3 regions of the Exiguobacterium sp. PHA03 genome follow, and region 2 is predicted to be linked to each of the others. Evidence: riboswitches for the same ligand, from Rfam matches in the RefSeq annotation. Region 2 holds a riboswitch; each other region holds the start of a gene.
What was found. A riboswitch is a leader RNA that binds a small molecule or an ion and turns the genes downstream of it on or off. The one in region 2 is predicted to bind S-adenosylmethionine.
Positions count from the first base shown of each region.

Region 1: linked by a shared signal. The riboswitch ahead of Q7C19_RS13010 (LLM class flavin-dependent oxidoreductase) and the one ahead of metK (methionine adenosyltransferase) in region 2 are both predicted to bind S-adenosylmethionine.
Region 3: linked by a shared signal. The riboswitch ahead of Q7C19_RS10750 (alpha/beta hydrolase) and the one ahead of metK (methionine adenosyltransferase) in region 2 are both predicted to bind S-adenosylmethionine.

Region 1 covers NZ_JAUTYQ010000003.1:91,182-96,897, forward strand. The annotation lists gene Q7C19_RS12985 (nitroreductase family protein) at 1-173, opposite strand, end outside; gene Q7C19_RS12990 (MarR family winged helix-turn-helix transcriptional regulator) at 175-630, opposite strand; gene Q7C19_RS12995 (YczE/YyaS/YitT family protein) at 785-1,450, opposite strand; gene Q7C19_RS13000 (DUF817 domain-containing protein) at 1,604-2,389, shown strand; gene Q7C19_RS13005 (DUF975 family protein) at 2,583-3,221, shown strand; SAM riboswitch class I at 3,332-3,434, shown strand; gene Q7C19_RS13010 (LLM class flavin-dependent oxidoreductase) at 3,509-4,567, shown strand; gene Q7C19_RS13015 (ATP-grasp domain-containing protein) at 4,564-5,511, shown strand; gene Q7C19_RS13020 (SRPBCC family protein) at 5,587-5,716, shown strand, end outside.
Region 2 covers NZ_JAUTYQ010000001.1:1,643,481-1,649,196, forward strand. The annotation lists gene Q7C19_RS08645 (serine aminopeptidase domain-containing protein) at 1-434, opposite strand, end outside; gene Q7C19_RS08650 (GNAT family N-acetyltransferase) at 513-1,001, opposite strand; gene metK (methionine adenosyltransferase) at 1,139-2,347, opposite strand; SAM riboswitch class I at 2,476-2,602, opposite strand; gene pckA (phosphoenolpyruvate carboxykinase (ATP)) at 2,837-4,405, shown strand; gene Q7C19_RS08665 (EAL and HDOD domain-containing protein) at 4,432-5,685, opposite strand.
Region 3 covers NZ_JAUTYQ010000001.1:2,068,036-2,073,751, reverse strand. The annotation lists gene rho (transcription termination factor Rho) at 1-413, shown strand, start outside; gene Q7C19_RS10765 (type B 50S ribosomal protein L31) at 505-750, shown strand; gene Q7C19_RS10760 (DedA family protein) at 786-1,436, opposite strand; gene Q7C19_RS10755 (thymidine kinase) at 1,620-2,234, shown strand; gene Q7C19_RS10750 (alpha/beta hydrolase) at 2,318-3,076, opposite strand; SAM riboswitch class I at 3,144-3,245, opposite strand; SAM riboswitch class I at 3,495-3,598, shown strand; gene Q7C19_RS10745 (methionine ABC transporter ATP-binding protein) at 3,685-4,713, shown strand; gene Q7C19_RS10740 (methionine ABC transporter permease) at 4,703-5,353, shown strand; gene Q7C19_RS10735 (MetQ/NlpA family ABC transporter substrate-binding protein) at 5,373-5,716, shown strand, end outside.

The sequences.
Region 1 (5,716 bases), on a different contig from region 2:
TCGATGACGAGGAAACGCCATGGTTGCATGTTGACGGAAGAAGGTGCAAGTGTTGCTTCTTCAAGGATTTGTGTCATTTCTTCTTTTGAAATTTTCACGTTCGTGTCGTAGTTACGAATCGAGCGACGTCCTTTAACGATTTCCATGAAGTCTGTTTGAGTTTGCGTTGCCATATTAAATCGACTCCTCTTTTAGTTTAGGTAATGCGTCAGCGTTTGCTTCGATGCGCTGAATCATCTCAGCTAACGTCCGTTGTTCTTCAGCAGAGAATCCTTCGAGTAGATCCTCGAGAAACTCATCTTTTTGTTCGCGTAATTGAGCGATGCGCGTCGCCCCTTGTTCCGTTAAAGAAACAAGAATCACCCGATTGTCAGCAGCTGAACGCTCGCGAGCAATCATCCCGGTCGATTCCAGGTGCTTGAGATGACGGGTCACTGCCGCATGATCCACATTGACGCGTTTTTGTAACTCTTTTTGGCTAATCGTTTGATCGACTTGTAGTTGAGCGAGTAGATCCATTCGAGTCTGACTAAAACCATCCGTACAGAGATCGAATTTTTGAGCAATCGTCTTATTGACAGAAACGAGTGCATAGATCAATCGTCCTTTTTCAGTGCAGGAGATACTCAATCCATCACATCCTTCCCTTCGTTCGAAGAAACCTTTGACGTATCAAAGATTGATATGTAAACGAATATAACGTGTTTAATTTGATGACGCAACTTATTTGCTTTTAACATAAAAAGAGATATCATTCACGCGGAATGATATCGAGTCAGGCGACTTAGCTAATTTGGCGTTTAGACGCTGGAATTCCTTTTGCATCGATCGCTGCAATGATCCGACGGAAATAGAACAACCAAAATTGTAGGAATGGTCCGATTAAGAAAATCGAGAGGATTGTACCGAAGAAAACAGGACCACCGAGCAACCAGCCAATGCCGCATGCCGTGACCTCCATGATCGTCCGCATCAGACGAATCGACGTTCCAAATCGCTCTGCAAGTGTCAGCGTCAACCCATCGCGTGGACCGGCTCCATATCCGACAGCAACATAAAGACCTGCCCCCATGCCGATGATGAAGATGCCGAAAATCAACCAGATCGTATTCAACCAGATCGACTCAAAAGAGGGTAAGAGATGAGAATTAAGGACAAGATTCATGAAGACACCGACGAAAATCGCGTTGACGAGTGTTCCAATTTGTGGTGTGACGCGGTCTAATGTGTACTTAACGAACACGAGTAATAGACCAACGAGCAAAATAATCGTTCCGACGGACAGTGGTGTTTTCTTTTGGAGACCAAGATGCAATACATCCCACGTCGAGACACCGAGTTCAGCAGTGATCATCATCGATGAGCCGAGAGCGAGTAAAAATAAACCGAGTAGGAAGAGTCCCCACTTTAACGTAGCGCGTAATAACCAGGAAGCACGATGACGCGTCATGTCTAACACCTCATTTCTTAAAAATAATTGATTCGTTAACTGTATCATGAGGAAAGTAGAAGAAGAAAGACGAAATTTTCCGTTTTTTCCATCTTAAGAAGGAGGGGAAGGTCGAAAGAGAAACGTATACTGAAGAAAAAAGGAGATGACAGGATGAAAGCGATCCGACACCTGATTCGTTTTACATACATAGAAGCCGTCTGTTGCGTCTTTCCCGTCATGATTTTCGCAGCGCTTGCTCTTTCACGTTATCTTCCTGCTGAACCGATCGCTCGATACGATCTCCTGTTGCTATGGTGTCTTCTCGTCCAAATCGTCTTACTTGTCACGCGTTATGAAACGCTGGAAGAGTTCAAACTGATCTTACTCTTTCACGTGATTGGTCTAGCACTTGAACTGTTCAAAGTGAACGTTGGGTCTTGGAGTTATCCGGAACAGGCTCTAACGAAAGTGGCTGGTGTTCCCTTGTATGCAGGATTCATGTATGCAAGTGTCGCAAGTTATGTCTGTCAAGCGTTCCGAAGATTTCATTTACGCTTCACAGCATTCCCACCACCTTGGCTTGCGATCAGCGTAGGCAGTCTCGTCTATCTCAACTTCTTCACCCACCACTGGATCTTCGATGCACGCTGGCTATTGATGGTCCTCGTCGTCCTTGTCTTCTATAAGTCATGGGTTCATTTTACGATCGAGCAGACGATCTACCGGATGCCGCTCGTCCTGTCTTTTTTACTGATCGCGTTCTTTATTTGGATCGCTGAGAATATCGTGACGTTCTTTAAAGGGTGGGTCTATCCGCATCAGGAAAGAGGATGGGAAGTCGTTGATCTCGGAAAATTGTCTTCTTGGTTCCTGCTTGTGATCATCACGGTCCTGATCGTCATCGTCGCGAAATACAAGCAACGGGATCCGGCTGTGGAGATATATCAGCATACATAGACGAAAAACATGACATTTCGTTTGCGATGAAGCGCTTCGATGTTCAACGCTCGTTCTAACATGTGGACGACAACTTGAGCGTGCTTGGCTCAACCAGCAACGAGACGGGAAATTATTGAAAAAAGAGTGAAACATTAGAAGTTTTAAGCCGTAGAGTAAGGTGAGAACTTATTTTTCAAGGAGGACCTTACTCATGTCATCTCAATTAAAGAAAGCAGCGAAGGAGTCGCTCAGCGGTCGTTGGGGATTTGCAGTCCTAGCTTTTCTGCTGTTTAGTATTATTCAGGGTGTTCCTAATTTATTTGGATCGGATATCGATGAGCCGTCTAGTAGTATAGATCTCGTTGTATCATTGGTGTCGATTTTATTGATTCCAGTAGGAGTCGGTTGGACATGGATTGCCATGTCGATTGCTCGTGGCGAAGAAACGAAAGTGACGGATTTGTTTGAGCCATATGGTATGTTCCTGAAAGTGGTGGGGCTGGCCATTGTTCAATTCATCTTTATCGCGCTCTGGACGTTACTCTTAATCATCCCTGGTATCATCAAGTCATTCTCTTACTTGTTGACGTACTACATCCTTCGGGATGAGCCGTCAATCGGTATTCTCGAGGCAATCACGCGTTCACGTCAACTCATGGATGGTCATAAAATGGAAGCATTTTTACTCTTCCTATCATTCATTGGTTGGGCGTTGCTTGTCATCGTTACGCTTGGTCTTGCTGTCCTATGGGTCGGACCATACTTCAGTGTCACGCTTGCCAAATTCTACGATCGTATTCGTGGGGAGCAGGCGCCAGAGCAGACATCAGATTTCGTCGCACCATACTAATTCCGAATCCCGACACTACGTCGGGATTTTTCTTTAGGGGTAAATCCGATAGGAAAAGACGGTTTAATGGTTGCTTTAGTTCAATGAATTCTGTACGATGAATGCAACACATCTTATCTAGAGAAGTCGAGGGACTGGCCCGAAGACACTTCAGCAACCCCGCTATGGCGGAAGGTGCTACTTCCAGGAAGGAATACCTTCTGAAGATAAGAGCGGACAGGACAAGATACCGTCGCTCTTTTCGAACTTCGAAAAGAGCGTTTTTTTATGATAAGGGGGACGATGGAGTGGAGTATGGTTTTTGGTTACCGATTTTTGGGGGATGGTTACGTAACGTCGAGGATGAACAGATGCCAGCGACATTCGATTATGCGAAACAAGTCGCACAAACAGCTGAACGCATCGGCTTCTCGACGACGTTAATTGCGGAATTGAACTTGAACGATATCAAAGGCATCAAGGAACCGAGTCTTGAGGCATGGACAACGGCAGCGGCGATTGCTGCAACAACAGAACGTCTTGAAATCATGACAGCGGTTCGTCCCGGGTTCCATAATCCGGCGACGACGGCGAAGATGGCGGCAAACATCGATCAGTTGAGTGGAGGACGATTTACGCTCAATGTCGTCTCGGCCTGGTGGGCAGAAGAAGCAAAACAATACAACGGTATTTTTACTGCACACGATGAACGCTATGCCCGAACGGAAGAGTTCGTCACGGTCATGAAAGGACTATGGGCAGATGCGTCACCGTACAGCTTCTCCGGCAATCACTATACGATCGAACAGGCAGAACTCCATCCGAAACCCGTCCAGCGTCCGGGAATTAAGCTCTACGCTGGTGGAGAGAGTGAAGCCGGAAAACGGACGATCGTCGAACATTGTGATGCCTACGTCATGCATGGAGGCACTGTTGAAGAAGTAGCTCATAAAATCAATGACATGAAAATACGCCGGGAAGCGACGGGACACGCACCGCTTGAGAGCTTCGGTCTTGCTGCCTACATCATTTGCCGGGATACGGAAGAAGAAGCGCTTCTTGAGTGGCAACGCATCACGGACGTCAAGGAAGACAGCGCCGGTTATGCCGGTTATCAAGATTTCATCAGTAAATCGCAACTCGAACAACAGGTCGAGCGAAATGATTATTCCGTCTCGAACCGTGGTCTGCGACCGAACTTGATCGGAACACCAGAACAGATTGCCGAACGGATTCTAGCGTTCGAAGCCGTTGGTGTCACGTTGCTCTTGTTACAATTCTCACCACAACTCGAAGAAATGGAACGCTTTGCCCGTGACGTAATGCCACTGGTCGAAGCGAAACGAAAGGTAGGTCAACAATCATGACAAAAATTCATATTCTCCACGAAAACCAAGAATGGACGGATCATCTCATCAAACGTCTCGACGAACTCAAGTTGCCGTACGAGCAGTGGCACTTGAATGAAGGAATCGTACCGTTAGATGAACTGCCGCCAGAAGGTGTCTTTTACAGTCGTATGAGTGCGTCTTCGCATACGCGGGGGCATCGTTATGCGCCAGAGTTGACGGAAGGGGTCCTCGCTTGGTTAGAAGAGCATGACCGGACTGTCTTTAACGGAACGCGTGCGCTCCGTCTTGAAGTCAGCAAAGTCAATCAATACACGGCATTGCGTAAGGCTGGGATTCGTGTACCAAAGACAACAGCTGCTGTCGGACGTGATCAAATCGTACAAGCAGCAAAAGAAATCGGTGTTTCGTCATTCATCACGAAACATAACCGTGCCGGGAAAGGTCTCGGCGTCCAGTTATTCCATTCGATTGAAGCACTTGAAGCTTATCTCGATGGTTCGACATTCGACGAACCAGTCGATGGCATCACGTTGATTCAAGAGTACATCCAAGCACCAGAACCGTACATCACGCGGTGTGAGTTCGTGGGTGGAAAATTCGTCTATGCGGTCCGAGTCGATACGTCGGAAGGATTCGAACTTTGCCCAGCTGATGCGTGTGTGATTGATGACTTGTTTTGCCCAGTTGGTGAAGAAGCGCCGCAAACACCGATGAAGTTCCAAATCGTTGAAGGCTTCGATGATCCAATCATTGAAAAGTACGAAGCGTTCCTCCAAGCGAACCAGATCGCGGTCGCAGGTATCGAGTTCATTAAGGATGCGTCAGGTACGATCTATACGTATGATGTCAATACGAATACGAACTATAATTCCGATGCCGAAGCTGCTGCAGGACGCTACGGCATGCTTGAACTGGCGAAGTTCCTCGGAGCTGCTCTTGAAACAAGCACAGTAAAATAAGAATCTGCTCCCGCCCTGTCACCGGACGTTACAAGACCGGATGACAGGGTATTTGTATAGAAAGGGGGCGGATCTATGATTACGTGGAGAGAAGAACGACAGCTCGATATCCCGATTGAGGAAGCATGGCACTTGTTTGATCACACGCGGCTGCAACGTCTGATTCCGAACGTCGTCCAGCATGAGGTGATTGAACGAAAACCGG
Region 2 (5,716 bases):
TCACCGATGCGAACGGTATCTTCCGTACTTTGACCAAACGGCAACGTACCGAGTGGCGCATCGGGACGGAAACGATCAAACGCACTCGCGAAGACTTGTTTGACACCTCCGAGTTGTTTCGACGGATGCCAATCAAACAATGGTGAAACGAACGCAAGACTTGCGACTGGTAGTTCATATTCTTGCAACAGACGATTGACGACGAGTGCCCCCATGCTACAGGCGATGATATGAATCGGTAGCTTTCGTTTTCCTGCTTCGCGTAATGCTTCTTTTAACAGTTGACCGTGCTCTTCAAACGAAATGCGACGTGGTGCGTCGACGAGTAGCACTTCATACTCTCTTTCGAGTACTCGAATCAAAGCTTCACTCGGACGGGCACGCAGTTGTAACGGATAGACTAATACGATGATTCCTGTTGGTTGTTCAACCACAAACTCACCTCTTCACTTCATACTTCCTTTTCACGATACCTTATTTCAAACGCAAACGAAACCGTCCCGAGACGGATTTCACGAGGCAACATGGCGAAGACGAACGACTGATTCCGCTTGCCCAAACACTTCTTCCGTCATCTCACTAAGTTCTTCAAAACCAAATGAGGTCAGGAATTGACGCGCTTTATAGTTACGTGCTTCCACGTAGACTTCGAGTGGGACGGCTCCTTGTCGTTCGAGTTCACGAATCAGACGTCTTCCGATTCCGTTTTGCTGATATTCCGGCAAGACGTAAAGCCGAATGATCTCCCATGTTCCTTCGACATCAACAGCATGAATGAAACCGACGATTTCCTCGTCGATGATTCCGACATAAAAATACTCTCCCCGTGCTTCTTCCGCCGTCCGGATCGCACGAACGACTTCTTCTTGCGGATACGCCTCCTGCACGAAATGCGCTTTCGAACGTTCGGAATAGATTTCTTCATAAGTATCCAACCAAGATGTGATAGCAATGTCATGAATACGTCCTGCATCAGCTGGAATAGCTTCGCGTATTTCCATAATCGGAACCCCCCTTTATACTCATACAAATCGACTCATGTACTTTTACCCTTTTCTAGAAAAAACATTCGTTTCCTGCAAAGTTCCGCGGAAACAAAAAAGCCCGAAAACCCACGTAGGATTTCCGGACTTTTTGATTATGCGAAACGTTTTGCTTGTTCTTCAAGAACTGCTGCTTTATCTGTTTGCTCCCATGGAAGCTCAACATCTGTACGACCGAAGTGACCGTATGCAGCTGTTTGACGATAGATCGGACGACGGAGATCAAGCATGTTGATGATTCCAGCCGGACGAAGATCGAAGTTTTCAGCAACCAATTCGACGAGTTGTGCTTCAGGAAGTTTTCCTGTGCCGAATGTATCAACTGCGATTGATACAGGGTGCGCGACACCGATTGCGTACGCAAGTTGAACTTCTGCTTTGTCTGCAAGACCTGCAGCAACGAGGTTCTTCGCGACGTAACGTGCTGCGTATGCAGCTGAACGGTCGACTTTTGTTGGATCTTTACCTGAGAATGCTCCACCGCCGTGGCGTGCGTATCCACCATACGTATCAACGATGATCTTACGACCAGTCAATCCAGCATCTCCTTGTGGTCCGCCAATGACGAAACGACCAGTTGGGTTGATGAAGAATTTCGTTGCTGCGTCGATGTATTCAGCCGGGATGACCGGTGTGATGACGTGTTCTTTCAAATCAGCTTGGATTTGCTCAAGCGTAACTTCTTCCGCATGTTGTGTCGAGATGACGATCGTATCGACACGAACCGGCTCGTTGTTCTCGTTGTATTCGACCGTGACTTGTGTTTTTCCGTCCGGACGAAGGTAGTCGAGTTGACCGTTTTTACGCACTTCTGCCAAACGGCGTGCGAGACGGTGCGAAAGCGAAATTGGAAGTGGCATGAGTTCTGGTGTTTCTTTCGTTGCGTAACCGAACATAAGACCTTGGTCTCCTGCACCGATTGCATCGATTTCTGCATCAGACATGCTACCTTCACGTGCTTCAAGCGCTTGGTCGACACCAAGAGCGATATCTGCTGATTGCTCATCGATCGATGTCAATACAGCACATGTATCCGCATCGAAACCGTATTTCGCGCGTGTGTAGCCGATTTCACGAATCGTTTCACGAACGACTTTTGGAATGTCGACGTAAGTGGATGTCGTGATCTCACCTGCAACGAGAACGAGACCTGTTGTAACAGAAGTTTCTGCCGCAACACGTGCATTTGGATCCGCTGCAAGAATCGCATCGAGGATTGAATCCGAAATTTGGTCACAGATTTTATCTGGATGACCTTCAGTGACTGACTCCGACGTGAATAGTCGGCGATTAAGGTTTGTCATGTATGACCCTCCCAAAAAAGAATTTGACGGTGTACTCATTTCCCCTAGTTGAGTGGGACGGTAAAATGAAAAAAACCTTTCCAAGTCCAAAAAATGGTCAGGGAAAGGTTGTGCGTTCTTCCTTTACCCTCTTATCGTTCGAAGTGTTTACTTCGCTTCAGGAGAGCACCTTTTCCCTCATTAATATATGAATTAATGTAGGACGGTTGCCGGGTTTCTTCGGGCCTTGTTCCCTCCACCTGCTCAGAATAAGAGTATCCGTTACGAATTACATGATATAAAGTTGTACCTACTCTGTCAAGCAAGGTTTCAAATTCTAGTCGAAACTTTTTAAAAGAGATGTTAAACTATTAATGCTGAAAGCGTTTCCAGATAAATAGAAATCAGCACTAGAAAATGATTGCGCTCCCTTTAGTATGTCATATATAATGAATGTGTCATACTAAATGCAGTGAGCCAAAACCAACGTAGGGGAAAGGTGGGGTCAGGATGCCGATGACGGTCCTGAATATCGAAGAACTACTCAAGAAAGAGCATGTGTTCAAACAACTATCTGTTGCTGAACTTGTCGAACATGCGATTCGAAACGAAGAAGGTGTCCTTGCTGAGAACGGCGCACTATCTGTAGAAACGGGGAAATTTACAGGTCGTTCACCAAAAGATAAGTTCATCGTCCGTGATTCTTCCTGCGAGTCTCACATTGATTGGGGTCATGTTAACCAACCGATGGATGGAGACAAATTTGAACAATTGTTACAAAAGGTTCTTCGTTACATGAACGAAGCCGATCAGCTCTACTACACAGAAGCTGCTGCTGGGGCAGATACGCACTTCACCCTTCCGGTTCGTGTGCTCACACAATACGCTTGGCATAACCTGTTTGCCAAACAACTCTTTTTACGCGAGTATCCTGAAGTGGCTGCCTTCGAACCGTTCACGGTCGTCTACGCGCCACATTTCAAAGCAGATCCTACCGTTGACGGAACGAATTCCGAGACATTCATCGCCATGTCGTTTGAACACCGGATCGTCTTGATCGGTGGAACCGAATATGCGGGCGAAATCAAAAAATCGATTTTTTCCGTCATGAACTACCTCTTACCACAAGAAAATGTCCTTTCGATGCACTGTTCAGCAAACGTCGGACACGAAGGCGACGTCGCCTTGTTCTTCGGTCTATCCGGTACTGGTAAGACCACCCTGTCAGCAGACGATAGCCGTCAATTGATCGGTGACGATGAGCATGGTTGGTCGCATGACGGCGTCTTCAACATTGAAGGTGGATGTTATGCGAAGACGGTCAATCTGTCACGCGAAAAAGAACCGCAAATTTTTGATGCGATCCGTTTCGGAACTGTCCTTGAAAACGTCATGCTCGATGAATCTCGTCATCCTGATTACGATGACACATCGTTGACAGAAAATACACGTGCTGCTTATCCGATCACAGCGATCGATAACATCGCTGTTCCATCACGGGCTGGTCATCCGAAGACGATTGTCTTCTTGACGGCTGATGCGTATGGCGTCTTGCCTCCGATCAGTAAATTGACGAAAGAACAAGCAATGTATCATTTCCTATCAGGTTATACATCAAAACTTGCTGGAACAGAGCGTGGTATCACGGAACCGGAAGCAACGTTCTCGACATGCTTCGGTTCACCATTTCTTCCACTGATACCTGAAAAGTATGCGACGATGCTCGGAGAACTGATTGATCGTCACGGTGTGACCGTTTATCTCGTCAACACAGGCTGGACAGGCGGTGCTTACGGGACAGGTAGTCGAATGAAGCTATCGTATACACGGACGATGGTCAACGCTGCCGTCAACGGAACACTTGCAGCGATTCCAACAGAAGAGCACCCAATCTTCGGACTTCATATGCCACTTGAAGTTCCTGGTGTTCCAAGTGAATTACTCAATCCGGTACGCGTCTGGTCAAATCCTGACGAATACAACACACAAGCGCGTTCGCTTGCTGAGAAATTCCAACATAATTTCCTTCGTTTCGAAAGTGCGACGGATGCGATCAAGTCAGCAGGTCCATGTCTATAAAAAAAAGAGCCTCAGGGCTCTTTTTTTTATAGAATGGCATCTGTCTCTTCTTGAAGATGCATCTCTTTTTGCATAAGCCACTCCTGACTTTCCGTAAGTAACGCATATGCTCGCGGAAGTGATACACCTAACCGTTGACTGAGCAATTCGAACTGTTCGAAATCACCGCGATCTGCGCTGATCGCAAGCACTAGACAATCCCGGAACGGATGGTCTTTTCCTTGGAGGACAATCTTCAAGGAATCCTCGATTGGCAATTGATCGATGATGTCGTCAATATCAACGGACAATAACGCATCGATATGCGATAACAAGCCGATCATATAGGCACTCTCTTGTTGCAGCGTCCTTGTTTCTGTTGCAAACAACTCACAGAGCTTTGCGCAATGTAAGGAAGAACGCAGCAACTCATTCGACCATTCATAAGGACTTGCGAGCTTCATTTCACGTAATACAATCAACGAAATCCAGCTTTTAAGTTGAGCGAAGCCAAGTAGTGAGATCGCTTGACGAACGGAACTAACTGTATTGCGTAATCCCACTCCCGGAGAATTGATTAGTTGTAATACCTGGATGCTGATATACGGATTGGCTTCGATTTCATCAATGACTTCATCGTACTTCTCATCCGTATCAAGCCACTTCAGCATCTTTAACAACACCGGCAATTGTGGTGGAACAGCTTTCCCTTTCATCAGCATCGGTTTAGCATAAAAATAGCCTTGGAACCAGTCATACCCCATATCAAGACAACGTGTATGATCCTCGTGTGTCTCGACACGTTCAGCAAGCATCTTAATATGAGGATAATTACGTCGAACGATATGCAAAATGGCACTTTGCTCGCGAGGGGAAATTGCCTCGATGTCGATTTTAATTAAATCGATCAACGCAAACAATTCCGCTCCGTGCTGTCGAAGTAAATCTGTCACAAAATCATCAAGTGCTAATGTGAAGCCTGCTTCTTTCCAACTATGCAGAACAGACAACATTTCAGTATCAATATCAACTGTCTCTAAAATTTCAATGACGAATCGGTTAGGATCTAAATAATGAATCAGATCACTTTTCAACAAATCTGACGTAAAGTTGACGAAAAGTTTTTTTCCTTCCGCGACATGTTCCACCCCCATATGGACGAGTGTATTCGTCAATACATCCATCGTCGCTAAATCCCCATCAAAAATAGTCATTTGTTCAATCGAACGATACAATAATTCAAATGCATCAATTGATCCAACTCGATTAACGATGGGTTGACGTGCTAATAAGATATCCATCGTTCTCCTGCCCCCTCCATTGTCCTCAGAT
Region 3 (5,716 bases), 420 kb from region 2:
CGCGAAACATCGAACATGGTGGCAGTTTGACAATTCTTGCGACGGCACTCGTCGAGACGGGATCCCGCATGGATGACGTCATCTATGAGGAATTCAAAGGAACAGGAAACATGGAGCTACATCTCGATCGTAAGCTGTCGGAACGCCGAATCTTCCCGGCAATCGACATTCGCAAATCAGGTACGCGGAAGGAAGAACTCTTGCTTCCGAAAGAGCAACTCGATGCGCTCTGGACGATTCGTCGGACGATGAACGAGTCGAACGAGTTCGTCGATACGTTCCTGCGTAAGATTCGCGACACGAAAAATAATGAAGAATTTTTTGCTGAACTTGAGAAAGAAAAGAAGAAGACGGTCCGACGTGCACCTGCTAAACCGCGTACCGTCAAGAAGGAAGCAACGACGGAAAAATAACTATTGCGACGCGTAAAAAAATCGTTTAGTATAGGAAGGTAACTTACTCTGGCTCAGCAAATGGACCAGGGCGGAAGGAGAGAAATCAACCATGAAACAAGGAATTCACCCTAACTACAACAAAGTAGTATTTATGGATTCAACGACTGAGTACAAATTCTTAAGCGGTTCTACTCGTTCTTCGAACGAAACGATCACTTGGGAAGATGGTAACGAGTACCCACTCATCCGTGTGGATGTGTCTTCAGACTCGCACCCATTCTACACAGGTCGTCAAAAGTTCAACGCGGCAGATGGTCGTGTCGATCGCTTCAACAAAAAATACGGCCGCAAGTAATTACTTGCCGGTTCTTAAAAAACAGCCTGCCTCCATTACGGAAGCAGGCTGTTTTTGTATAGGCTGAATTGCGAACGGTACGTAAGGTACGTCTTTAAGACGAACGAGAAAGCAATCCCGCCGACGATCCCGATCAAGTACGGCATAGCATCTGGATGTGCCAAGATGTAGTCGACGACTTTATGGAACGAGATATGACGACCAACAAAGTAGCCGGCGCCCAAGAACACACTGACCCAAATCAAAGCACCTGTATACGCGTAACTCGCAAAAATGCGAAACGGCATTTTTGAAACACCTGCAAAAAAGGCAGAGAGTTGGCGAAGACCAGGTATGTAGTAACCGATGATCAAGACCGATTTGCCGTAACGACGAAATCCGGCTTCAGCGGAGAGAATGTGTTTTTCTGAGATGCGCATCTTTGGTCCGACGCGATGCAACAGGGGCATGCCGAGTTTTAAGCCCAGCACGTAGCTAATCGTCATTCCGATGCAACTGCCAGCGTAAGCGGCAAGAATCGTACCGAACAGCGGTAGATTGCCTTGATGCATCCAAAAACCGGACAGGACGAGCAAGGTCTCATCAGGAACCGGCAATCCCACGATACCACCTGCGAGAAGGACGGAAAGACCAAGGGCGCCATATTGGTGCAGAATGTCATGTAAGAGATGATGAATCGGGGACACCTTCTTTCGCGAGAATCTTCTTCTTTAGTGTACAGGAAATGGATGAAGGTTGGAATGAAAGGACAAAAATTCTAGGTAAAGAAAAAATGAATTTTGATTTCCGGAAGTCAACCCTTTTTCTCAATACCGTTTCGAGCTATACTCGTTAAAGTGACTATTTTTAGAGGACGGTGTCGGACGATGATGCATGTAATAAATCAGTACGGCTGGATCGAAGTAATTTGTGGCAGTATGTTTTCCGGGAAATCGGAAGAGTTGATTCGTCGTGTCAGACGGGCACAGTACGGCAAACTGCCCGTTCAAGTATTCAAGCCGGCAATCGATGACCGGTACCATGAAGAGCATGTCGTCTCTCACATCGGAAATTCCGTCGTGGCGATTCCAATGGCGACGAGTCGTGATCTCTATGCAGCAGTAGCGGAAGAAACACAAATTGTCGGAATTGATGAAGTTCAATTCTTTGATGATGAGATCGTTCAAGTCATCGAAGCACTTGCGCAAGACGGAAAACGCGTCATTTGTGCAGGACTCGATCAGGATTTCCGGGCAGAGCCATTTGGCAAGATGCCGGAATTACTGGCGCGCGCAGAATTTGTGACGAAACTTCAGGCGATCTGTCTCTCATGTGGCGATCCGGCTTCCCGGACACAACGTTTGATTGATGGAAAACCAGCGAACTATGATGATCCGATCATTTTAGTCGGCGCTTCAGAATCGTATGAGCCACGGTGCCGCCACTGCCATGAAGTGCCAGGAAAGCCGAAGCCGCTCCAAACGATGCAGCACCAAAAAGGATAAACAAAAAAGACGAACCGATGATGGTCGTCCTTTGATGTAACAGCTGTTCGCTTCTAAGTGAAGACGAATAGCTGTTTTTTTTATTATCCCGTTTCCTGTGAGACACGGCTCGAGCGTTCGATGAAACGAATCGTCTCACGCACGATCAAATCCTGATCATGATCGAGGGTCGCGACGTGGTACGAGTTGAGGAGACAGTAGATTCGTTTATCATTCGTCCCGATATGCTGATGCAGGTAATCCGAGCTCGACGGCGGAACGACGTGATCGGTTGCCGAGTAAAGAATCAATGTCGGTAGAAGGATCGATCCAAGGCGTCCTTTCGTCTCATCCATCAAGCGGACGAGTTCGAATGCACAACGACTCGGAACGAGGTCATAGATGATTTCGAAAGCAGACCGTTTGATATCCGGTGCCCCTTCTGGTAAGTACTGTGGACCATCTTCAAACGACAATGCTTCATAAGACGGAACGGAGAGAGCGGCATTGATCGTAATGATGCCTGAAAATGGAATCCCGTCAGCGGCGAGCGATAGTGCGAGCGTCGCGCCCATCGATTGACCGATGACGAAGACTTGATCGCATGTTTCTTGTAAACGTGCATAGCCGTCTTGCAGGCTCTGCTTCCAACATCGAGCAGTCGATTGTTCGAACTCACGGACGTTCGTCCCGTGACCACGCAAACGTGGAGCATAGACAGTGAATCCTTTAGCAGCAAATGCCTCACCGACGTCCCGAACACTTTGCGGGGTCGCATTAAAACCATGACAGATTAAAATGCCGATCGGTCCACCTTGAAGATAAAATGCTTCAGCACCAGTCAATACAGGATAGTTCATCATTACTATTTTTCCTCCATTCGTGAAAAAAACTCGTCAACGTCACTGCTTGGACGCCCACGAGTTTTTCACCGTATCATCCAAAGCCGCGCTTTGCTGGTCGGAGCACCTTACAGATTGCAGGTTGCCGTGAAGTCATAGAGCCAGGTCTCTCGTTCACTCTTGATAAATATCATATTGGAATTGTCGGATTAATCATTGAAACGATGGTAGCACGACCGAAAATGCCTTGTCAAATCGTTCTGGACGAATCGTGATTTGTTCTTTCAGCTAACTCATAACTTATGACTCAATCGATATGCGCCAAATGGATTATTTTTGCAAAGTTGGTTGACTTTTAAAGGTTCGACCCGTAATGTAAAAATTAGTTTTACGACATAAGCAACAACGCAACAACACACATACGAATTTCATACCGCAATACTTATCCAGAGAGGTGGAGGGACTGGCCCTACGAAACCTCGGCAACAGACTCATTATGAGCACTGTGCCAATTCCATCAGACAGATGTCTGAGAGATGAGTGGAGTGGATTCTGCCACTGTGCGGATCCAGGTCTCTTCTTGTTTCTCAAGAAGGGACCTTTTTTGTTGAATGAAGGGGGAAAACGGAATGATTGCATTTCATCAAGTCAAAAAAACGTACGTCACGAAGGATCAGACGATCGCAGCACTCGACGGTGTCGACCTGACGATCGAGAAAGGCGAAATCTTCGGTGTCATCGGCTTTAGCGGTGCCGGGAAAAGTTCATTGCTCCGCTGCGTCAACCTGTTAGAACGACCGACGTCAGGAACAGTGACGGTCGACGGGGAAGATTTAACACAACTATCACCAAAAAAATTACGCCAAGCGAAACAGCGGATCGGGATGATCTTTCAACACTTCAATCTATTGAATGCAAACACGGTCTTTACGAACGTTGCGAAACCACTCGTTCTCGCAGGTGTCAAGAAAGACGAGATTCGTCGCCGGGTGACGGAATTACTCGAATTCGTCGATCTTGCGGACAAGGCGGATCATTACCCGGATCAATTATCCGGCGGACAAAAGCAACGTGTCGGCATCGCCCGGGCACTAGCGACGCAACCATCCGTGCTCTTATGTGACGAAGCGACGTCAGCACTCGATCCTCAGACGACACATCATATTCTCCAGTTATTAAAACGCATCAATGCGGAATACGGGATCACCATTCTCTTGATCACCCATGAGATGGGCGTCATCCGGGAGATTTGTGACCGGGTCGCCGTCATCGAAGCCGGGAAGCTGATCGAGTCAGGAACAGTCTTTGATGTCTTTTCGAATCCGCAGACCGAGACAGCGAAAAACTTCGTCCGCTCCGTCATGCATGATGAAATTCCGGCATCAATTCGTCAGTTGATCGAGTCACGGAATGCGCATCCGATCTATAAGATTCATTTTCTCGGACATCACACCGGGCAACCACTCTTGTCGCAAGTCGCAAAACGCTTCGACGTCGATGTCAACATCCTGCACGGTAGCATCACGGAGTTACAGGAAACACCGTTCGGTACATTACTTGTTGAACTGATCGGTGAAACAATCGAAGTAAAACGGGCCTTACAGTACATCGATCAGGCACAGGTGACCGTCGAGGAGGTGCTTGCTGATGCTAGTTAACTACAGTGATATCTGGACAGCATTTTTGCAGACGATGACGATGGTGTCAGTGTCGTTATTATTTTCGACTCTGATCGGTTTACCACTCGGCATCCTGCTCGTCGTCACCCGGAAAGGGGCATTGCTCGAAAACGTCCCGCTGTTCACATTCTTCAACAGTATCGTCAATATCTTCCGTTCAATTCCGTTCATCATCTTACTTGTTGCGATCATCCCGTTGACACGGTTGATCGTCCAGACGTCGATCGGAACCGAAGCCGCCATCGTTCCACTCGTCTTTTACGCCGCCCCGTATATGGCACGGCTGATCGAGAGTTCCTTACTTGAAGTCGACAAAGGCGTCCTTGAGGCAGCAGAAGCGATGGGCGCGACACCGTTTCAAACGATTTTCCGCTTCCTTCTGCCGGAAGCACTCGGTTCACTAATCCTTAATTTAACGATTGCAACAGTCGGCTTGATCGGGGCGTCGGCGATGGCAGGCGCCATCGGTGGTGGCGGACTGGGTGACTTAGCAATTACGTACGGTTATCAACGGTTCGACACGAAAGTCATGATCATCACGGTCGGGATTCTCGTTATCTTAGTCCAAGGCTTACAGACGACAGGCAACATCGTCGCACGAAAAATCAGAAGACATTAATCAAGGGAGCGATTCAGCCATGAAAAAAGCAGTAGCGATTGGAGCAACATTAACGACGATTTTATTTGCCGGGTGCTCAGCATCAGGAGAAGAAGAAAAGACGATCAAGCTCGGGGTCAGTGGTTCAGACACTCAAGTGTGGGATTACGTCGCGAAAAAAGCGGAAAAGGAGGGCATCAAAATCGAACTCGTCAAGTTCTCCGATTATGTCCAGCCGAACATGGCACTGGCTGAGGGTGAGATCGACGCCAATGCCTTCCAGACGATTTCCTACTTCAACGCCTTCAAGAAGGAACATAAGTTGAAGCTGTCGCCGATTGCGACGACCGTCATTGCACCGATGGGCATTTACTCAGATAAATA